DNA from 3 places in the Bacillus sp. NEAU-Y102 genome. Region 1 is predicted to be linked to each of the others. Evidence: riboswitches for the same ligand, from Rfam matches in the RefSeq annotation. Region 1 holds a riboswitch; each other region holds the start of a gene.
The links. Region 1 has a riboswitch for thiamine pyrophosphate ahead of thiC (phosphomethylpyrimidine synthase ThiC). Riboswitches for the same ligand answer to the same signal wherever they lie in the genome.
Positions count from the first base shown of each region.

Region 2: linked by a shared signal. The riboswitch ahead of tenA (thiaminase II) and the one ahead of thiC (phosphomethylpyrimidine synthase ThiC) in region 1 are both predicted to bind thiamine pyrophosphate.
Region 3: linked by a shared signal. The riboswitch ahead of thiT (energy-coupled thiamine transporter ThiT) and the one ahead of thiC (phosphomethylpyrimidine synthase ThiC) in region 1 are both predicted to bind thiamine pyrophosphate.

Region 1 is NZ_JBTWFK010000006.1:109,992-118,030, forward strand. Features, by position in the region: gene ACYFX0_RS16675 (arsenic transporter) at 1-892, shown strand, start outside; gene thiC (phosphomethylpyrimidine synthase ThiC) at 1,148-2,908, opposite strand; TPP riboswitch at 3,021-3,136, opposite strand; gene lldP (L-lactate permease) at 3,208-4,869, opposite strand; gene ACYFX0_RS16690 (DUF4870 domain-containing protein) at 5,167-5,484, shown strand; gene ACYFX0_RS16695 (metal-binding protein) at 5,554-6,045, opposite strand; gene ACYFX0_RS16700 (YkvA family protein) at 6,096-6,461, opposite strand; gene ACYFX0_RS16705 (LTA synthase family protein) at 7,006-8,039, shown strand, end outside.
Region 2 is NZ_JBTWFK010000008.1:14,379-22,417, reverse strand. Features, by position in the region: gene ACYFX0_RS20785 (DUF3914 domain-containing protein) at 53-394, opposite strand; gene ACYFX0_RS20780 (esterase/lipase family protein) at 671-1,912, shown strand; gene ACYFX0_RS20775 (homoserine dehydrogenase) at 2,000-3,025, shown strand; gene pdxR (MocR-like pyridoxine biosynthesis transcription factor PdxR) at 3,115-4,563, shown strand; gene ACYFX0_RS20765 (D-alanine--D-alanine ligase) at 4,568-5,482, shown strand; TPP riboswitch at 5,556-5,661, shown strand; gene tenA (thiaminase II) at 5,789-6,478, shown strand; gene ACYFX0_RS20755 (DUF3937 domain-containing protein) at 6,876-7,139, shown strand; gene ACYFX0_RS20750 (heterocycloanthracin/sonorensin family bacteriocin) at 7,593-7,904, shown strand.
Region 3 is NZ_JBTWFK010000015.1:68,400-76,438, reverse strand. Features, by position in the region: gene ACYFX0_RS28105 (DUF350 domain-containing protein) at 1-180, opposite strand, end outside; gene ACYFX0_RS28100 (PspA/IM30 family protein) at 261-926, opposite strand; gene ACYFX0_RS28095 (lipoprotein BA_5634 family protein) at 1,329-1,907, shown strand; gene ACYFX0_RS28090 (FeoB-associated Cys-rich membrane protein) at 1,942-2,112, opposite strand; gene feoB (ferrous iron transport protein B) at 2,126-4,114, opposite strand; gene ACYFX0_RS28080 (FeoA family protein) at 4,111-4,338, opposite strand; TPP riboswitch at 4,540-4,641, shown strand; gene thiT (energy-coupled thiamine transporter ThiT) at 4,727-5,398, shown strand; gene ACYFX0_RS28070 (sensor histidine kinase) at 5,607-7,457, opposite strand; gene ACYFX0_RS28065 (response regulator transcription factor) at 7,454-8,039, opposite strand, start outside.

The DNA of each region.
Region 1 (8,039 bases):
ACCAATTGGTGTAAGTAATATCGTAAACTTAATTGCATTAAATATCGTTAATATGACTCTTTATATGCATACTGCTATGATGTTTGTACCTGCAACATTAGGCTTATTATTTATGTCATGGCTCATGTATACAGTTTTGAAGAAAAAACTTCCGAAAAAATTACCTGTTTCTTCATATGATATTGAAGAAATTTTTTTCACGAAAAACTTCCATCCACTAAAAGGAAATAATTCTGTTGATACGAAACAAAAACGGACAAGATTCATGTTAAAAGTATTAGGTTTTGTCTTCCTTATGCGCTGTCTTCTATTCGTTGCATCCTTCTTATCCATACCAATTGAAATCGTTGCGGTACTCGGTTCACTCGTTCTTCTCATTTGGAGATGGTACTACTTACGAACAAATCCTGTCGACATTTTGAAAAAGACACCGTGGCACATTTTAATTTTCGCCTTCTCTATGTACGTCATTATTTACGGACTCCACAACGCAGGATTAACAGCTGCACTTGTACAATGGCTCGAGCCAGTTGTGAATCAGCATCTACTCTATGCTAGCTTTGCGATGGGCGGACTTGTATCCATCCTCTCTAACGTCTTCAATAACCATCCTGCCCTTATGATTGGTACGATCACATTAACAGAAATGGGACTAGATCCAGTCACATTAAAAACAATCTATCTCGCAAACATCATTGGTAGTGACATCGGTTCACTATTACTACCAATTGGTACGCTAGCTTCACTCATTTGGATGTATATTCTGAAACAAAACAAAATTAAAGTAAAATGGAAAGACTATTTAAGTGTATCCCTTATCGTTATCCCGCTCACAACAGTCGTCACACTATTCCTCTTATTCTACTGGGTACACCTCTTCTTTGCCTTATAAAGTGAAACTTTAATCAGTGGGGGTTTTGTTCATCCCCCACTGATTATTAGCCCTAACCAATCGGGCTTTTACGGGCAGCCCGACCCCGACCTAACTTCTTTGCTTCCGCTGAATTTTGAGGTGGGGGTCTTACTGCCCACAAATAGCGGGATAAACAACAGAATCCCCATTTGCTACCGTCTTAGCAAATGGGGATTCTTCTATAATAAAGTTAGGTACTACAGTGTGATCAATCAAGTAAAGAGGTGTAACGTGTTATTGATATAAATGACTACCAGCTTCTTTAAATTCTTCTGCTTTCTCTTTCATTCCTTTTTCAATTACTTCTGTCGTTTCTAAATCATTTTCTTTTGCATATTCACGAATATCATGTGAAATTCTCATACTACAAAACTTCGGTCCACACATTGAACAGAAGTGAGCTGTCTTTGCCCCTTCTGCAGGCAACGTTTCATCGTGATATTCCATCGCACGTTCAGGATCTAAAGATAGATTAAATTGATCGCGCCAACGGAATTCGAAGCGTGCTTTTGAAAGTGCATCATCACGCTGATGAGCCGTTTTATGTCCTTTCGCAAGATCAGCCGCATGCGCTGCAATTTTGTACGTAATAACACCCGTGCGTACATCATCTTTATTCGGTAAACCTAAATGTTCTTTCGGCGTTACATAACAAAGCATCGCCGTTCCAAACCAACCGATCATCGCAGCTCCAATCGCCGATGTAATATGGTCATAACCTGGTGCAATATCTGTCGTTAGTGGCCCAAGTGTGTAAAACGGCGCGCCCTGACAAATATCAAGCTCTTTCTCCATATTTTCTTTAATTAAGTGCATCGGTACGTGTCCAGGTCCTTCGATCATAACTTGCACATCATGTTTCCAAGCAATTTTGGTTAATTCACCAAGTGTTTCAAGCTCAGAAAACTGTGCTTCATCATTTGCATCTGCAATAGACCCTGGACGTAATCCATCTCCAAGAGAGAACGAAACATCGTACTGTTTCATAATTTCACAAATCTCTTCAAAATGAGTATATAGGAAGTTTTCTTTATGATGGAATAAACACCACTGCGCCATAATCGAACCACCGCGTGAAACGATACCTGTCGTACGCTTTGCCGTGATTGGAATGTAACGAAGCAATACACCAGCGTGAATCGTAAAGTAATCAACGCCTTGCTCCGCCTGCTCAATTAACGTATCACGATATACTTCCCACGTTAAATCTTCTGCAATTCCGTTTACTTTTTCCAGCGCTTGATAGATCGGTACAGTTCCAACTGGTACAGGCGCGTTACGAATAATCCACTCACGCGTCGTATGAATATTTTTACCTGTAGATAAATCCATAATCGTATCTGCACCCCAGCGAGTAGCCCACGTCATCTTCTCTACTTCTTCTGCAATAGAAGAAGATACAGCAGAGTTTCCGATATTTGCATTGACCTTCACATGGAAGTTACGCCCGATAATCATCGGTTCAGCTTCTGGATGATTAATATTCGCTGGTAAAATAGCACGGCCTTCTGCGATTTCCTTACGAACAAACTCCGGCTCTACCCCTTCACGAATCGCAACGTATTCCATCTCAGACGTAATAATGCCATTACGCGCATAGTGCATTTGCGTAACATTTGCACCTTGCTTTGCTCTAAGCGGCTTACGATCCATTTGCGGGAAAACAGGTGTATGTTTCGAAGCCACTTTCACACCGTCATCCTCTGGTTTTACTTCACGCCCTTCGTATGCTTCTACATCACCACGCCCCATAATCCAGGAGTGGCGCGGCGTTGGAATGCCTTTTTCCAGCTCGACCTTATACGCAGGATCTGTATAAGGACCGCTCGTATCATACACACGGATTGGTGGATTTGGGACGCCATTCGTTTCGCTTTGTTCAATCTCACGCATCGGCACTTTCATACCTTCTCGTGGTCCATCCACATATACTTTCTTACTCCCTGGTAAACTCGATTTCAATTCAATTTGCTCAGCTGAAACAGATTGTTTCATAAATTTTGTTGCCCCCCTGTTCGTGACAAGGACAAGATATGGCCAGCGCATGCCAAAATAAAAAGAGCCAGGTCCATAAAAAAATAAGGACCTGGCTCATAAAGACATCATTATGTAAAGCCGTTAACTTCCCTACGCTGGTACGAGCCAGATCAGGTCCAAAGGGTTAAGAAGTTCACGCGCTTCTCTCTCAGCCTACGCATACGTTAGGCACCCCTAGTTTATCACTGATTTAATTTTCAATACTTTCCCATCATACACTATAATCTGAAAAATTCAAAGTTTATTTCTTTTGTTTTTTATGGAATCATCCACGTTAAATAATATGCTTGAACATACGTCATAATACCAACAATAATTACGAAGAATAAACTATGCTTCACTGTAAAACGGAACAAATCCGATTCTTTTCCAGCAAGACCAACTGCTGCACAAGCGATGGCAATCGACTGCGGGGAAATCATTTTACCTGTTACACCGCCTGTTGTATTTGCTGCAACGAGAAGCACTTCAGATACGCCGACTTGCTGCGCTGTAATGGCTTGTAAATTCGAGAACAGTGCATTCGCAGACGTATCAGACCCTGTTAGGAATACGCCAATCCAGCCTAAGAATGGTGAGAAGAACGGGAATAGTCCGCCTGTTCCAGCTAATGCTAACGCTAACGTAGAAGATAGGCCAGAATAGTTTGCGATAAATGCAAACCCTAGTACAAATCCGATAGATAGAATTGGCATTTTTAATTCGTTTAACGTTTCTTTAAATGTCACTACTGCATCTTTTACATTCATTTTCAAAATAAACATGGAAATGATACAAGCAATTAAAATCGCTGTTCCAGTTGCCGATAATACATCAAACTTTAGAATTGCCTCGTAAGGCGTTGGTTTATTTACAATTGGCTCTGCTTTCATTACTAGATTATGCAGACCTGGAATTTCAAACTTAAATACAAGACTTTCTAAAGCCCCTCCTGGAGCAAATAATGCCTTAAAGAAATTTTGGCTCCAAATGACTACCATAACCGTTAATACGATAAATGGGGACCATGCCTTCACTACTTTTCCAAACGTTAATTTCGGCATCGATGCTGCTGTCGTTGTTGCTGCTACCTCATTATTTGCTTGCCCGGATTGATAAATTTCTTTCGGCTGCCAAACTTTTAAGAACAGTGCTAAACTCACTAAACTTACAAGTGCTGACGTAATATCCGGAAGTTCCGGTCCTAAGAACGTCGCTGTAATGAACTGCGTAATCGCAAATGAACTACCTGCTACAAGTAACGCAGGCCACGTTTGTCTTACCCCTTTAAATCCATCCATTAAAAATACGATAAAGAATGGAACAAATAATGATAGGAACGGTAATTGATGCCCAGCCATTTGTCCAATTTTATGTGGATCAATACCTGTTACTTGTCCAGCAACTGTAATCGGAATTCCCATCGCTCCAAACGCCACTGGTGCAGTATTTGCAATTAAACAAAGACCTGCTGCGTATAAAGGATTTAACCCAAGACCAGCAAGAAGCGCTGCTGTAATCGCTACTGGCGCTCCAAACCCTGCCGCTCCTTCTAAAAATGCTCCGAATGAAAATCCAATTAAAATAACGAGTAAACGATGATCGTTCGTAATCGATAATACCGATGCACGAATCACATCGAATTGACCTGTTTTTACAGAAATTTTATATAAAAATACCGACATAATGATAATCCAAGCAATTGGCCATAACCCGTACAAAAAACCGTACCCGGTTGCTGCCATTGCCATCGTGAACGGCATTTTATAAGCGAATAATGCTACTAAAACTGTAAGTACAACTGTAATAAATCCTGCCACATACCCCTTCATGCGAAAAACCGCTAAAGCTAAGAAAAAAAAGATAATCGGAATAAGTGCTACTGCTGCTGAAATCCAAATATTACCGAACGGATCATAAACTTGTGTCCATGTGTTCATTGTCCTCTCCCCCTAAAGAATCCCCTATTAAATAAATACAATCTTATCAATAGGCTATCAGGTCATCATACCTTTAAGCCTAAAAATAAAAAACGTTTAAGAAAACGTTTTCAACAACTTCCATTTATACTGTACCATAACAATTTCCATTAAAAAAGATTTTTTTGAAAATTTTATCATTTAACAAAAAAATCTTACAAAATCGTCATGTTCTTGTAATGTTCATCGATAGAAAGCTTACCTAAATTATTGCATAATAATAGTATAACAACAGACATTATTCATGAGGTGATATATATGAACGGAAATAAAATATTAGCTGCGTTATCATACTTTAGTGTACTATTTGCCCCTATCTTATTCCCTATTATCGTTTGGATTGTAGGGGACGCTGAAACAAAGCCACACGCAAAACGTGCTCTATGGACACACATCATTCCAAGTATCGCTACATTTATCGGCTTAACCATTTTAGGAATTATGGGCATAGGATCTGACCAACCAGATGTAACACTTGGAATTGGAGCAATGATTGTCTTAGCTATTTGCGGAATCATCAGCTTATACTACTTCATCTGGAACATTGTAAAAGGAATTAAAGTACTGAAAGCTTAATTTTAAACAAACGTTTGTTTAAAAAAGGACCCTTGCAAATTGCAAGGGTCCTTTTCCCGATTAGTTACTTTATCTTCTGCGTTTCTTCTTTTTTCTCATCATTTTCTTTCGGCGCGTATTCACCTTATCCGCTATAATGTGGAGCGTACTTGCCACAACAATTCCCATTAAGAACGTTACAATTTCAACCTCATGTTTCTTCGCAATTTCTATTAAATTACCATCCAGTGCGATTACATTTAATAGGAATAAAAATGGAGAAAAGACGATTAACATGTACGCAATACGAATCACATCACCAAGTATAATCGTATGCGTAAAGAAAGATCGATGCGGCATTACTTTCTTATAAGGATACCAAAATATACGTAAGAAACCCCATTTGTTATAAGCATTACTGTACGTATCTAAATCTGGTGTTAAAAATGAAGTACCTACTAAAAAACCAATTGCAAAAGTTAATAAAAAATCAAAATTTGTTAATCCATACGAAAAGAGCAAAAACAAAACAACCGGAAGGGATATTAAGTTTATTTTCGTATGCGTTCTTCCTGATGGCATAATGCACTTCCTCGCTTACGTTCGTCCTGTCACCTTATGACAGATTTCACCTATTGACCTAATTTCTGATCGATAAATGTTGTGTCTATATCCGAACCAAACCATTCTGCCAACTTCACTCGTGCCTTATCTTTCACATCTTCATTGACGTATAACGACACCTGTATTAGTGCGGCCGTTAACGCCCCTAAATCATCCGTATAGCCAATTCCAGCAATGAAATCTGGAATCGCATCAATCGGTGCAATAAAATAAGCAAGTGCTCCAATTACAATAATTTTCACTCGTTTTGGAACATCGGGTCTTTGCAAAACGTAAAACAGTAATAAACTTGTATAAATGACCGACTGCCCTGCTTGCTTTGCAACATGTTTTACTTTCTTCCAAAACGCTTCAACTGAAAATTTTTGTTTCATGTAAAAGCCTCCCTATTTTTAAAAAGAAATAAGCTACAATATGTTATCAGTAAAAGTTCATGGAAATTACACAAAACCTATCAATGAACTTTCATTGTAACAAACAAACCAAAAAAGAACAAGTGTTCGTTAATTTTTACACGATTTCCTTCATATAATAGATTTCTAGATAACCCTTATCCATCTTCGTTTCTTATTTCTCAACAAAGAAATTTTCACTTCCACTTAACATTCTGCTCTATCTTTGTTATATTTTCTAGTTGACGGACATATAAACGAATGTTAAAGTTTTCTCTGGTAGTGACAAACCTTATACAAAAAATGTAAAATGTTATAGTGTTTCTCAGAAATGAATTTTGTTGTATAATACAGAAATGACGTTATGCTTATGAGCAACAAAAGAAACCAAAAGGGTATGCATAGTTATAGTCGTATATGGGTGAATATAGAACCTTTAATTATGGCCAAGAAAACTATGTATTTTTTATTTTAGCATTTTTCGCTCCAAAATCGACCAAGCCTGATAGAGAAAGGGTGGAAATGAATGAAAGAAACCTTGAAATCGCAATTTCAAAATGTGCGTTTCACTGTATTCGTAGCTTTAGCCTTATGGCTGAAAACTTACATTATTACACGCACAAGCTTTGATTTAAAACTTGAATCTTTCATGCAAGAATTCATTTTATTCCTTAGCCCATTAGCAGCATCATTACTGCTTGTTGGTCTTGCATTATTTGCAAAAGGGAAAAAACGTAACTATATAGCACTTGGAATTAATTTTGTCTTAACAATCGTTCTTGTTGGTAACGTAATGTTCTACGGATTCTACAATGACTTCGTTACTTTACCAGTACTCGGACAAACATCTAACTTCGGAAGTTTAGGTTCTAGTGTGAAAGAATTATTTAACTACAAAATTATTCTTGCATTCGCAGACATTATCGTATTCTTCGTTCTATTGAAGAAAATGAAAAACTTTGCACCTACAGAGCGTGTAGCACGCCCGATGCGTTCTCTATACTTCGTATCAACAGTTGCTATTTTCTTCGCAAACTTAGGACTTGCAGAAGCTGAACGCCCAGAACTATTAACACGTTCATTCGACCGCGTTATGCTTGTTAAAAACTTAGGATTATATGTACACCAAGTATACGATCTTGGCTTACAAGCGAAATCAAGTTCACAAAAAGCATTCGCTGACGGTAGTAAATTACAAGAAACAGAAAACTACGTGAAAACAACACAAAGTAAACCAGATCCAAATATATTTGGTACTGCAAAAGGGAAAAACGTAATTGTTGTCTCTCTTGAGTCATTACAAACATTCTTAATTGGCGCAACAGTTAACGGACAAGAAGTTACACCGTTCTTAAACCAATTTACGAAAGAAAGTTATTACTTTGATAACTTCTTCCATCAAACTGGGCAAGGTAAAACATCTGATGCTGAATTCCTAGTAGATACTTCTTTATATCCACTAGACCGCGGTGCTGTATTCTTCACACACGGTAACAATGAATATACAGCAACTCCAGAAATTTTACGTCAGCAAGGGTATCACACGTCGGTATTCCACGC
Region 2 (8,039 bases), on a different contig from region 1:
CTTTATCACCCCCGAACTCTTTTTAGTTTGTAGACCAATCAAATATTATGCTTTACATTACTTCATTTAATCGAGTCTCGTTTGTTTCCTCAATCGCATTTGAATTTTGAACTGAATTATTTTGGGCTTCTTTTTCTTTACGAGCCTTTTGTAGCATTTCAAGGATGATCCATAAAGGAACACCTTTATCCTTTAACATCTTCCATAAATCTAATTCATTAAATTTATGCTCAGGCTGTTTCATTTCTTTTTCAGATGAACGAATATCAAACTTGATAGGATCATTTACTTTCTTACTTTCCAGTTTAGTAGAAGAGATAGTATTATGCTCAAGAGTAGATGGAGTTATTTTAGTAGGTTGAGATAATGTATGAATATTTGATCCGATTTGCATGCTTTTTCCTCCTTTTCAAGCAATGAGATTAGTTTTCTTATGGTTTTTAAATCTTTTTAACATGAGGAAACTATATCTAATTATAAATTCAAATAAACAGATTTACAAGTTGTATTGTAAAAAGTAAATGTTCACTTGAATTAATATTTATCAACAATTGTATATGTTTTCTATATATACAACGTATATAAAATACTTTACATTATGTTTAAGTTGTTAAAACATTCTGTTAATTTTTAGAAGAAAAATGTAAACGTTTTATTAGGGGGAGAAAGTATGGGGAAGTTATTTTTAAAAATATGTTTTTTCGCATTAGTGACCTTATGTTCATTCGCAGCGAAAATATCATATGCTGAAGAGAGGCAACCAAATAATTATCCTATCATATTGGTGAATGGATTTGCTGGATGGGGTAGAGAAGAAATGCTTGGCGTAAAGTATTGGGGTGGTGTTCATGATATACAGGAAGATTTGAAACGAAATGGTTATACGGTACATACCGCAGCTGTTGGACCTGTTTCTAGTAACTGGGATCGTGCATGTGAATTGTATGCGCAAATTAGCGGTGGCACAGTAGACTATGGTGCCTCGCATGCTGAGAAACATGGACATAATCGTTTTGGCAGAACTTATAGTGGTTTTACGCCGAATTGGAGTGAAATAAATAAAGTTCATTTAGTTGGGCATAGCATGGGTGGACAAACGATTAGAACATTAGTACAGCTATTAAAAGAAGGTAGTTTTGAAGAAAAGAATTATGCGAAAAATCACCCAGACACCAAAATATCACCACTATTTGAAGGTGGAAAATCATATGTTCATAGTGTTACAACATTAGCAACCCCTCACAACGGTACAACACTTGCGGATGGTAGTCTTCTGCTGCCGTTCGTTAAAGATTTACTCATTACAGCTGCGAGCTTTGGAGGAAACAATAATTTATCTTTATATGATTTTAAATTGGATCAATGGGGTATAAAGAAGATTGCTGGAGAGTCCTTTTTCCAATATAGTAATCGTATTCTAAATAGTTCACTTTGGAAAAATACAAAAGATATAAGTCAATGGGATTTAAGTACAGATGGTGCAAAGGAGTTAAATAATTGGGTAAAGACGCAACCGGATGTTTATTACTTATCTTATAGTGGACATGCATCACAAGCAGCACCTATTACAGGTTTACATTTGCCTCATATAACGATGAATAAAGTGTTGATGGGGAATGCATTTTTCTTAGGTTCTTATGCGAGATATGAAGAAAACCGTCCGTTAGTTGATACTTCTTGGTGGCAAAATGATGGTGTAGTAAATACAAATTCTATGATTGCACCAATTTCTAATGTTGCTGTAAATAATCATGAGTCATTACAGGTTGGAAAATGGAATCATATCGAAACGAAAGCGAATTGGGATCATCTCGACATGGTAGGATTAAGTGTTTCAGACTCGTTAGGTTTTTCTAGCATTCAAGAGTTTTATAGAACAATTGCTGAAAAGCTATCACGTTTACCGAAATAAGTAATAATAAAGCGCTCTCGATGGAATTCGAGAGCGCTTTATATTATATTGAAAGAGGGGTTTGGTAGAAAAATATGGGGGGATATTATGAAAATTCAAGTTGTATTATCAGGATACGGAACAGTAGGCAGAGAGTTTATAAAATTATTAAATGAAAAGTATTCATATATATATGAAACATATGGGATTCAATTAGTTGTAAGTGGCGTATTAGGAAGAAATATTGCAATACATAATGAAGACGGCTTATCTCTTCATCATTTATTGATGTATGGTGGCGGTACCGCTGCAATTGAAAAATATTTAGAGTATCATCCGAAGGAACGTGCAACAACTAGCATAAGTGGTACTGTATTGGTAGAATCAACAGTTACAAATCTTAAAGATGGAAATCCAGGGAAACAATATATGAAACAAGCGATTGAGAAACAGATGGATATAGTAGCAATTTCAAAAGGTGCACTCGTTACAAACTGGAGAGAAATAAATGAAGCAGCAAGAGGCGTAAATGTACGAATTCGATATAGCGGTGCAACAGCCGCTGCACTACCGACGCTAGATATCGGACAATTTAGTTTAGCCGGTTGCAGTATTGAAAAAATAGAAGGAATATTAAATGGAACAACTAATTATATTCTTACGAAAATGTATGAGGAAGATATGACATTTGAAGAAGCACTGAAAGAAGCGCAAAATAAAGGAATTGCTGAGACAAACCCTATATTAGATATAAGTGGTTCAGATAGTGCGTGTAAATTGTTACTTTTGACAAACAGCTTAATGGAAACAGAGAAAACACTTACTGATATACATATAAAAGGAATCGAGCACGTTACAAAACAGCAAATACAAAATGCTAAGGAACAACATAAAATTATTAAATTAATAGCATCAATATATAAGGATGAGGGTGGCAATGTGAATTTAAATGTTGAACCGTGCGAAATAGAAAAAGATCATCCGTTAGCAAAAGTAAATGGGACCGAAAAAGGAATTACGTTCTTTACAGATACGATGGGACAAGTTACTACAATTGGTGGGGCTTCTAATCCACGAGGCGCTGCAGCTGCAGCTTTAAAAGATGTAATTAACTTATATCGAAAAGACTTGTAAGACCGTACCGCCCTTTATAAAAAATACATATGTCGTGGACCTTTTGTGAATGAAATAAATATGCAAAAATGATTGCAGGGGGTAAGGAATTGTTTAAGGATTTTAAAGTTGTTAAAGATCGTCCCGTTTATATTCAATTGAAAGATTATTTGAAGAAGATGATTATGAAAGGGCACTTGCTCGGGAATCAAAAAATCCCATCAACAAGGGAACTAAGTGAATTACTAAGTGTGAGTAGAAACACTGTACTTGCTGCTTATGCAGATTTAGAGCAAGAAGGACTCATTTATGCAGTTAAAGGAAAAGGGAACTTTGTTGCGAAGGTAGATATATCTAACACTTCGTCTGTTGAAATAGATTGGAAAAATAAACTTAATACAGTGACCGCATTAGCGGATGAATTAGATTTAATGAAACATGGTGTTCGTTGGGAAAAGGGAATGATTGTTTTTAATAGTATAGCCCCGGATGAGAAGCTATTTGATGTTGAAAACTTCAAAAGAGCTTTTCTTACTCGTATGTCCATTGAAGGGGACATCGTATTGAACTACGGATATGCAAAGGGATATAAACCGTTAATGAATTATTTACTTCATTACATGGAAATGAAAGGTGTAGACATTTCGAATAAAGATATTCTAATTACAAATGGATTTACAGAAGGATTGGATATTGTACTTTCTTCTTTATCAAAAAAATCCGGTCGTGTCATTTGTGAGAATCCAACTCACCACGCTGCACTAAAGCTGTTCCGTTTACATGGACTTGAAGTTCATGGGATTGATATGAATGAGGATGGTATTGATACGAATGAAGTTGAAAAAAGCTTACGTGAAAAAGATTTTGATTTTGCTTATTTAATTCCTTCTTATCATAATCCAACCGGTATTGTTACGAGTTCAGAGAAAAGAACGGAATTGATGAGGTTATTCTCGAAATATAAGGTTCCTATTATAGAGGACGGATTTAATGAAGAATTACGTTATTCAGGTTCACATTTAGCTCCCTTATTAACTTTTGCTGGAGCTGGCAATAATGTGATTTATATTAGTAGCTTTTCAAAGGTACTTTTCCCTGGTTTACGTGTAGGTTGGATTATTGCAGATAAAGAGCTGATTCATTATTTAGAAAGCGTAAAAAGAGCAAGAACAATCCACACATCTACGTTAGATCAAGCGGTTCTATTTCAATATTTACATGAGGGATATTTTGAGAAATATTTAAAAAAGGCAAGATCGGTTTATAAGAAAAAATATGAGTTAGCTGTCGGCGCGTGTAATCAGTTCATTCCTTTCAAAAGAATGACTGGAGATGGTGGACTTCATTTATTTATAGAGCTAGAAGAGCATATGAATGCCCGCACACTTTTACAAAAGTGTTATGAGAAAGGCGTTACGTTTTCACCTGGAGATGTTTTTTACTCTGATGGAGAAGGGGCGAACACTTTCCGATTAGGGTTTTCGCGCTTGAAAGAAGAAGAAATAGTTCGGGGAATTAAAATAATTGGTGATACATTAAAAAATGAAATTTGGAGTTGAGAAAATGAAAATCGGTGTTATTATGGGCGGGGTATCGTCTGAAAAACAAGTTTCAATTATGACAGGGAATGAAATGATTGCTCATTTAGATAAAAATAAGTATGAAATAGTCCCAATTACATTAAATGAAAAAATGGATTTAATTGAAAAAGCGAAAGACATTGACTTTGCGTTGCTCGCATTACACGGGAAATATGGAGAAGATGGGACAGTTCAAGGAACACTGGAGAGTTTAGGGATTCCTTATAGCGGAAGTAATATGTTATCTAGTAGTATATGTATGGATAAGAATATTTCGAAAAAGATTTTACGTTATGAAGGTGTAGAAACACCAGATTGGATTGAACTTACAAAAATGGAGGATCTAAAGCTTGATGAGTTAGATAAGTTAGGATTTCCATTAGTGGTAAAACCAAACTCTGGCGGATCGAGTGTCGGGGTGAAAATCGTTTACAATAAAAATGAATTGATCTCAATGCTAGAAACTGTATTTGAATGGGATTCTGAAGTAGTAATTGAGAAGTATATAAAAGGTGATGAAATTACATGTTCCATTCTGGATGGAAAACAGTTACCTATAGTTTCAATTCGACATGCAGCCGAGTTCTTTGACTACAATGCAAAATATGATGATACTAGTACAGTTGAGGAAGTTATCGAACTTCCAGCGGAAATTAATGAATGTGTAAATAAAGCGTCACTGGCTTGTTATAAAGCATTAAAATGTAGTGTTTATGCAAGAGTTGATATGATGGTGAAGGATGGAATTCCATATGTAATGGAAATTAATACATTACCAGGGATGACACAATCAAGTTTATTGCCAAAAAGTGCAGAAGCAGCGGGAATTAGTTATAGCAAACTATTAGATATGATTATTGAAACATCATTAAAAGTTAGAAAAGAAGAAGGGTTTTAAGGGGATTATATAACTAATTCTTTTGACAGTTTCACGAAGTATGCTATGATGAATACATTATAAAAACAAAATATTTATCCACTAGGGGGGCCTTTTATAGGCTGAGATCAAATGTGATTTTGAGACTCTTAGTACCTGATCTGGTTAATGCCAGCGTAGGGAAGTGGGAAAGACGTTGCTATTTAATGAGTAAATAAATACTGTCAATTTCACTTTCTTTACGCCTGTAAAGAAAGTTTTTTTATTTTACAGCTTTAATAATTGTGGATAAATACTTATATTTTATACATTATTGGAGGGATTTAAATGACTTTTTCACAATCATTACGTAAAGAAGTAGATTCAATTTGGGAAGCGAGTTTTAACCATCCTTTTGTAAAAAAACTTGGTGAAGGAACGTTAGATTTAGCTAGTTTTCGCTATTATGTGCTTCAAGATTCATATTATTTGATTCATTTTGCTAGAGTACAAACTTTAGGAGCTGCAAAAGCTCTTGAATTAGAGACGACAGCTCGTATGGCACATCATGCTCAAAATACATATGAGGCCGAGTTATCTTTACATGAGAATTTTGCTAAAAAGCTAGGGATAACAAAAGAAGAAAAAGATAATTTTATTCCTGCGCCAACTGCATATGCGTATACTTCACATATGTATCGTGCTGCGTATGAAGGGCATTTAGGAGATATCATTGCAGCAATTTTACCTTGCTATTGGTTGTATTACGAAATTGGGGAACGTTTAAAAGAATGTCAGCCGGAAGAGCCAATTTATAACGAATGGATTTCTGCTTATGGATCTGATTGGTTCCGTACGCTAGTTGAAGAACAAATTACACGGTTAGATACTATTGCTGAAAAAGTAACAGAGGCAGACCGCAAGCGTATGAAACAGCATTTTATTATTAGCAGTCAATATGAATATTCATTTTGGGAAATGGCTTATACATTAGAAAAGTGGCCAGTGGATACAGACGTAAAAGACGTAATTGGATAAAGAATAGAAGTAATGTTAGAGATAGGTATGATCCATACCTATCTCTATATTTTTTCTTGTCAAATTTGCGTAAAGTCATTAGTGCTACGGATATGGTGAAATAGAATATCGATAATTTAGCTCATTTAATTGTCTACGCATTAACTGGATAAACTTCTGTCACATTTATTTTACAATTAAAGAACGTAAATGTTGGTGGTATGAAGTTAAATAAGAAAAGAAACCCGAGCTGTTAGCTGTAACGGAGTTGTTTTTTCTTTGCAGGAATTTCTAAGTTAACATGAAGTGCTGTTCATACAATATGCAAATTTGCATATTGTATTTTTTTGAGTTCTTTGTGTGTTAAAATCAAATATAGAGATATGGAAATATAAAGAAGCAAAAGCAGGAATATCTAATGAATTTTGAGAGGTGTTATATGTTTACAAATAAGAAATTAATTCGATTTGGTTTATCGTTGTTTGTATTTTTAGGGATAATTAATTTTACAATCAGCTATTTCCAAACATATCTTGAAACAGCAGCAGATATTAAATGGGTAATTCCAGAAATTTGGAAAACTATTTTACTAGATGTTCCTCAAGGTATACTTGTTCTTTTAGGCGCAATTGCATTATATGATTTCACAAAAGAGGCATCACAAAAAGACGCATCAATCTAAGTGTGTCTTTTTTCAATTAGAAATTTCATAGAGAGCTTTGCTGGAGAAATAGAATAAAAAGCCCTAATTAGGGCTTTTTTCTTTATAGGAATTTCTTAACCGTCATAGAAACCGGTTACTTAGAGGTGTTATAGCAAAGGCATTTACAGTACAAGAAAATCTAAGTGATATATGGAAATATATAGGATTTGTCCGCGTGATTATTGAGAAATTAATTGAGCTTAGTAAGTATGAAGATATGACGCTAGAATTTATATTTTATAATTTCTATTTATAAAAATGAGCCCATAGTAAAAATAGGTATATGAACAAGGTGCATCATCTAGTGATAAGTCATACTTTGTTGGTGTACGTATTGAACTTAGTTTATAGCGCTATCTCTACTTAGATGTAACGAACAGAAATATAGGGAAGCATCAATGAGGTTGTATTTTATAAACGGAGGTTATGAAAATGAATCAGTTTCAACAAGAAATACAAGCGTTAAGCCTTAATGATTACCGATCTGGAAATATTGTCTATTGGGACCAGCAAAATCAATATCCATATTACTATATTGAAGATGCTGCTCGTCGCTGTGGGGGTTGTGGTCGTTGTGGCGGTTGTGGCGGAGGTCGTTGTGGCGGATTCCGTTGTGGTGGATTCCGTTGTATTGGTTGCTTCGGTTGTTTTGGTTGCGGAGGTTGTGGCGGTTGCTCTAACTGTTTTGATGGTTTTAGTGGTACTACTGATACTACTGGTACTATTATAACGTATGAATATTGATTGCATTTATCCTGCTATTTGCCGGGCAGTAAGACCCTAAAAAAATTCAGCGAGAGCAAAGAGAAGTTAGGTGGCCGGCTGCCCATAAAAGCCCGATGGATGAGGGCTAATTAAAGTTTCACCTTATCAATTAAA
Region 3 (8,039 bases), on a different contig from region 1:
AATGTACCCTTGTGCAAATAATTTCATAATAAAACGAGTTGTTACAGCTGTATTTCCATTTTTGATTTCTTTTAAATCATTGTATTTTGTAAAAATTGAATCAACCCACATAATTGCAAATAAAAGTACTGCACTCGCTCCAGTCCATACAAGCATGGCAACTACATTCATCCATGTCATTGCAAAACCTCCTCAAAAATATAATAGAAAACCGACATGAATTTGTTTAGACATGTCGGTTCATTTGTCTTTATTCTATATTATTTCTCATACTGCTTCATAATACGAGCCAATTCATCGTCAACAGCAGAATTTTTGTTTAAGCTTGCGAATTCATCATCTAATGACTTTTCTTTCTTATAAACTTCACCGCTTGCTTCCGCTTCAGCCTCTAATTGAAGAGCTTTCTCTTCCATACGGCTTAAACCAGCTTTTGCTGAATTTGAATCAAATCCAGACATTGCCTGATTAATATTTTTCTGTGCTTTCGCTGCATTTACACGTGCTACAAGTGTTTCACGTTTATTTTTCAGCTCTGTTAATTGCTTGCGCATTTCTTCTAGCTTAAGGCGCAGGTTATCAGCAGCAGCTTTATTTTGCTCGTAGCTTGCTTTATATTCATTCATTTTTTGCTCTGCATTTTGTTTTTCTTCTAATGCACGGCGCGCAAGATCTAAGTTATTAGCTTGAACAGCCATATGAGCTTGCTCTTCACGTTTTTTCACAAGTGCTTCTTGCTCTTCAAATAATATTTTGAATTTCTTCTCAAGTGCGATTTGAGCTGCTACACTTTTCTCAGCTTCTTGTACATCGGCTTGCATATCGCGTAAATATTGATCAGTCATCTTAACTGGATCTTCCGCTTTTTCAATTAATGAATACACATTTGACATTGTTAAATCTCTTAATCGTTTAAATACAGACATCTAAATTCCTCCTATGATAAACCTCATATTTCAAATTCACTACTTGGAAAACTGAAAAATCTCCCTTTACAGTAAAGAATATTCATTTTACAGCCTATTTGTTTATTATAACAAAACTAATATGTCCTTACATGTTATTTCCAAAATACATCCATTATAATATGACATTCTATATACAATATTGTATTTATAATATATTCTCATTATCCCTCTTTGAAATTAACTTACTTTTGTGCGATTTCACTAAATTACATAAGTGTAATGTTACTGTAAGCTAACTCGATAGTTGCATTCTGATATTTCTTATACACTAATACCAGAAGCAACAAACAAGCTTCTTCACATGTAAGCAATAATACAAAAATTGTATTTACTATAAAACATATAAAAGGAGAAATCATCATGAAAAAATTAGTAGGAATCGGATTAGCAGCAGCAATTTCATTTGGTGCATTATCAGGTTGTTCTTTATTAGGAGAGAAAGCGAACGGTTTTGTACTGTACGGCTCAGAAGAACAAGTTCAGCAAATTACAGATAAAAACAAAAAAGAAGTGAAAGAAAAAGACTTCTATAAAATGAAAATGACAACATTAGATGGTAAAAAAGTTCTTGTAATGGATAAGAAAACTGGTGAAGAACTAGTGAAAAAAGAGTTACTTAGCAAAGTTGATGAAAAAGACAACACGAAACCACTTGATAAATTACCAGCTGTAACAACAGAACAAGGTTTATTATTTGCAAAAGAAAAAGTAGAAAATGCTACACTTGATGGGGCAAAATTAAAATATGAAGGCAACACAATTATCGGAAGTGGCCGTGCATATACAGATATGTATGCGATTGTCGATGACGCAACTTACAACAGTGTAAAAGGTGATGAAAAATCTGTAGGTGTATTAAAATTTGATAAAGACCCAAGTAAAGAGTTCCCTGGTTACAAAGGCGTCGAAGCTTCTCAACTTGTAAAAATTAAAAAGTAAAACAAAAAAGCTTTGCAATTCGCAAAGCTTTTTTCTATTTATTATGAGCAATTTGTTCCATATCCGGATTACAAGTTTTCGACTGACATGACTTATTTAAAGAACATGCTGCGCATTTTCCTTTTTTACTTCTCTTTACAAAATTAACTAACGTGTATGCTGCATAACCAAAAATGATAGCTCCAATTATAATATTGACCATCATTATACATCTCCTTTTAGAATCCTAGTAAAGATCCAACTTGGTATATAATAAGCGTTAATACATAAGCAACAACGAGTGGATAAACGACTGAGAAAATCGTCCATTTCGCTGATCCTGTTTCACGTTTAATAACAGCCACCGTCGCTAAACATGGAACATATAATAAAATAAAGAACATAAATGCATAAGCTGATAATGCTGTATAATGTGCTCCCATTACGTTTCCAAGCACATCTTCTTTAACTGCATAAATAATTGCCATTGTAGAAACGACAACTTCTTTTGCTAAAAATCCTGTTAAAAGGGATGCTGCAGCTTGCCACGTTCCGAAGCCGAGCGGTGCAAATAGCGGTGCGATAAACCCACCAATCATCGCTAAGTAACTGTCTCCCATATCAACACCAAATCCTGATGGACCTGCATAGTTTAATAACCAAATGACAACAGAACCACCAAAGATGAATGTACCTGCTTTACGAACAAATCCTTTCCCTTTCTCCCACGTGCTTAGCCATAACGTTTTCGCTTGTGGCACGCGGTAAGGAGGTAGTTCAATTACGAAAATAGACTTTTCCGCTTTTAAAATTGTAAGAGACATAATTTTTGTAACTAGTAATGCAAGAACAATACCTGCAACATATAAAGAAAATACAACAGTTGCCTGACTATGAGGGAAGAATACGCCCGCAAATAATGCGTATACAGGCAAACGTGCCGAACAAGACATAAATGGTGTTACAAGAACTGTAAGTAAACGTTCTTTTTCTTGTTCAATCGTTCTCGCTGCCATAATACCTGGAACGTTACATCCAAAACCGATAATCATCGGAATAAACGCTTTTCCGTTTAAACCGAAGAACTCCATAATTCGATCCATAACAACTGCAATTCGCGCCATATATCCTGAGTCTTCTAATAATGAAATGAAAAAGAATAGTGCAAAGATTTGTGGTACGAATACTAATACAGCACCAACACCGGCAATAATACCTTCTGTAACGAGCGCTTGAATAAAATGAGAAGCTCCAATACTTGTAAGTCCAACCGTCACCCAATCCGTAAGCTGGCCACCAAAAAACTCATCTAACATATCCGATAAAGGTGTCCCAATCCACGTAAACGTAACCTGAAAAATAAAAAACATAACTGCTAAAAAGATTGGAAGTCCTAAAATTTTATGCGTAATTAGTCTATCAATTTTTTCCGAAAAAGGAATTTCCCCTTCTTTCTCATGCTTCATAACATTTGTTTTTAACTTTTCAATATACGCTTCACGAGTTTTGTAAATGTGCTCTTCCAACGTACAATCAAGTTTTCCCTCTAGGCGAGATCGAATGGCTACAAGTTCCTTATAAATTGGTAATGCTTTTATTTCTTTTTCTACTACTTCGTTATTGCTTAAAAATTGAAGTGCTAACCATCTCGGATGCTCGTAATTTGCTTTCTCTAAAAGAGAAATTACCTCTTCAATTCCTTCATCCATTTGTACACCATATGAAATAATGAATGGTTTTTTCTCGTTTTTGTCATTTTCTTTAAGGGTCGCAAGTAGTTCTTCACAACCTTTTCCACTTCTTGCAACGACAGGAACGACTGTTACGCCTAATAATTCGGATAAACGTTTTACATCGATCACAATTCCTCTTTGCTTCGCCACATCAACCATATTTAGACCAATTGAAACTGGCTTGCCAAGTTCGAGCAACTGCAACGTTAAATGCATATTTCGTTCAAACTGCGAAGAATCCACAATATTTAACATATGCTGAAATTCTTCTGTTAATAGAAAGTTTGTTACAACACCTTCATCACGTGAAACTGGATTTAAATCATAAACACCTGGTAAATCAATTAATGTTCCTTGTCTATCTTTTAATTTACCAACCTTTTTTTCTACTGTTACACCGCTCCAGTTTCCTACGTATTCATAAGAACCAGTAAGTGCATTAAATAATGATGTCTTTCCTGTATTTGGATTCCCTAGCAAAGCAACCTTATTCACGCTAATTCCACCTTTATCATTTTCGCGTCACAATGACGAATACTAATTAACTGTCCACGACACTCCAATGTACAAGGACCTTTGAACATCGCCTTTTGCTTCATACGAAGTTCGCTTCCTTCAGAAAGACCGAAAGCAGCCAATCTTCTCTTTAGTAAATAATCTAAAGACTGAACACTTTTCACTAGCACTTTCTCACCGATTTTAATATCTACTAAGCTCATAACCTTCCCCCTCCGAAGAGAATGATAATTATTTTCAGAAGAATTATAGCACACTCTATTTCTCTTGTACTATACCCTTTTGCTTCATATTTATTAACATTTCGCTACAATTCTATTTCAATAATTGTCATAACAGATTCGTTTGCCATTCTCATCCATTTCGCTTACAATAAACAATAAACAATAACAAATAAAGAATCTCGTTATCACTGGGGGAGCCATGCCGCTGAGAGGGAACACTTCGTTCCGACCCTTCGAACCTGTTAGTTAATGCTAACGCAGGGATTGTGCAAACGTCCGAAATACATACCTCTTTTCATTTACGTATTTCGTATCCTCCTATGATATCTATTCTTTTTTGTACAACTTGGATTTAGGGGGAGACAACATGCGTAACACCAATTTACAAGCGATGATTGAATCTGCTATTCTTGCAGCCTTCGCCATGGTCATCGACATTTTACCACTTTCAATAAAAATATCAGCTACAGGCGGTTCTATATCTTTTGCAATGATTCCTATTTTTATTATCGCTTATCGCTGGGGTTTCAAAATGGCTTTCTTAGGAGGCTTAATTTGGGGATTATTACAAATTGTCGTAGGCGATGCCATTATCGTAACACCAATTCAAGTATTAATTGAATACTTCATTGCTTTCGCATTCATTGGGTTTGCTGGTTTATTCTATCGTCCAATTCAAAAGGCGCTTTTAACATCCAATGAAAATAACGAAGAACAATCAAACTTAGGTAGCCGTAAAGACAAACCTTCATCAAAACCAAACCAAGGGAAGAAAGTAATTGGATATATTATCGTCGCTACTTTTATCGGTAGTCTAGCTCGTTACTTCTGTCACTTTATCGCTGGTATCATTTTCTGGGGACAATATGCACCAAAAGGACAATCAGCAGCTCTATATTCTTTAATATTTAACGGTAGTACAATGATTGGTTCCTATATTCTATGTACCGTTTTACTTATATTTTTATTTATCACTTCACCACGTTTATTCAAAAGCATCAGTGCTTATCAAATGAATACACAAAAAAAGGGCGCTTAATGAGCGCTCTTTTTTCATATCGTAATATCAATTAAAAATACAATAAATGCACAAAAGAAAATAAATACCATTATACTTAGCCAATTGCTATGCACGGTTCATCGACTCCTTACATAACCTCGTTTTCTAACCAGATTATATCGTTTAAAAATAAAGATTAGGTAAAGATAGTATGAAAATAAATTAAAAAAAGCGTAGCATGCATTATCTACGCTTTTTTCGGTAAGTAAAAGTAAAATAATACACCATCTCCTGTATTCTTTACTCCATATTCAGCATCGTGTAATTCTAAAATATTTTTAGAAATAGCAAGCCCAAGTCCCGTCCCACCTTGTGAACGCTGCCGAGCTGCATCCACGCGATAAAAGCGATCCCAAATTTTATCTAATTGTTCTTCTTCAATGTGAGTACCTTTATTTTCAATGCACACTTTTATACGATCTTTATCATCTATTGTCGAAATAATAATATCCTCTTTATTTGGTGTATAACGTATTGCATTCGTAATGAAGTTCACAATGACTTGTTCAATTCGGCCTTGATTTGCAATCACTTCAAATGAACGTATATTTTTATGAACATGAAGTTCTTTTTTCTCTATTTCCACAGATAGATGTTCACATATATCTTCAATTACTGTATCAATATAAAACGAAGACTTTTTCATTTTATATGTACCAGATTCAAATTTAGCTAACTCAAGCATATCCAAAATTAAAGTATCCATTTTGTCTACTTCTCTCTCCATCGCCTGAAAATAATACTCTTTTTTATGCTCAGCTACCCCGTCTTTTAAAATGGAAATACAACTTTTCATAATACTCAGCGGTGTTTTCAATTCATGCGAAACACCAGAAATGAATTCTTTCCGTGTATTTTCTAACTTTCTTTCCTTTTCAATATCTTGTTCAAGCTGTCCGATATGAGAATTTAATTTGTTAGAAAGTATATTAATATTTTTCGATAAATCACCAATTTCATCTTTTGAAGTAATCGGTATTTTTTCTGTAAAATCTAAATGCGCTATTTTCTTCGTCGTATCATTTATTTTTAATAACGGTTTGGCAATTTGCTTTGAATAATAAAACGAAGCTAAAAAAATAAGAACGACTACAAATGCAATGATGTATATGTAATAATCTTGCACCATTTGTACAGCTTCATCTACAGGCTGTAAAGAAGCCATTGCATATATATATGCTACTGATCCGTCTTTTTCTTTTATTGGCTTAATTAATAATTTATATTTTATATCATTCTTTTCATAATCTATTGTTTGTGTTGTATATCGTATTTTATTGCTTTCTTTTAATAATAAATCGGTTTGAAAACCCTTAATATTATCTAAAAATATGCTATTTTTATAAATTGGATTCACAGGACCGTTTACATCTGGTAACTGTACTTTTGTAACACGTCCTCCTATGTAAACGCCTAATTCCTGAGCAGCTTCTTCCTGTACGGCTGGTTTCTTTTCCTTAGCAAGTTGCTCCCCAGCCGCTCTCTTTTTCTCCTCATCTAATTTTATTTTCTCCTGAAATGCTTTTTCTAACGGTTTATTAGATCCACTTAAATTCTGCTTAGATAAAGAAAAAGAGAATGGAATAAAACTATCTTCTTTTCTCACTCCAGAAAAATAAATCTCTTGTCCTAAAAACTGCTCTAATGATTTATTATCAATCTCCTCTATATTGACGAGATTGTATAAGGGTATCTTGAATAGTTGTTGTCCAAAGCTCTTTTGTTGCCTACGATCTATCGTTACCTCAAAATAAAAATCATCCACATGTTTTAAATTCCCATTCTGATCTAGTGTCGTAATCCACGTATTATTTTCCCTAAAAAAGTCTTGCTCAAGTTTCTGAATTCCTTCTGCATTTCCTGTGTAGTTTAGATAATTCTTCTCAAAGGAATTTAAATTCACTTTAATATCTTCCACTTTTCGATTCGCATAATATTGTTTAAAAAATATCGTTTGTCCAATAAATATCGTCGCTAAAATCAACATACATAATGCTGTTGTAAGAGTAAATAATTTTAGTACAATTCCTTTCTTCATACATTTCCCTCAAATTTATAACCTGTTCGTACTACAGTTGTAATGTACTTTGCCTTCTCTCCTAATTTATTTCTTAAATTACGAATATGACTATTAACCGTTCGATCATCACCAGCAAATTCATATCCCCAAATTCTTGAAATTAATTGTTCCCTTGTTAGTACAATTCCTTGGTTTTTCATGAAATACACTAATATTTCAAACTCCGTATGCGTTAAACTAACATCTGCCTCATCAACAGTAACAGTACGTGACGGAAAATGAACTTGGATGCCATGAATCGATAACGTATCATCTTCATTCTCTAAAGGTTTCTTCGATGCCTTTCTACTTTCTAATAATCGTTTCGCTCTTGCTAATAGAATGGGTGGACTATACGGCTTCGTCACATAGTCATCTGCCCCAAGTTCAAAACCAAGTAACGTATCATCTTCATCTACGCGCGCCGTCAGCATAATAATAGGCACCTCGGACGTCTTCCTAATTCTTCGGCAAACAGACCATCCATCGAGTTCTGGCAACATAATATCTAAAATAACTAAATCAACTTCTTCTTCTTCAAATACAACTAAAGCCTCTTTC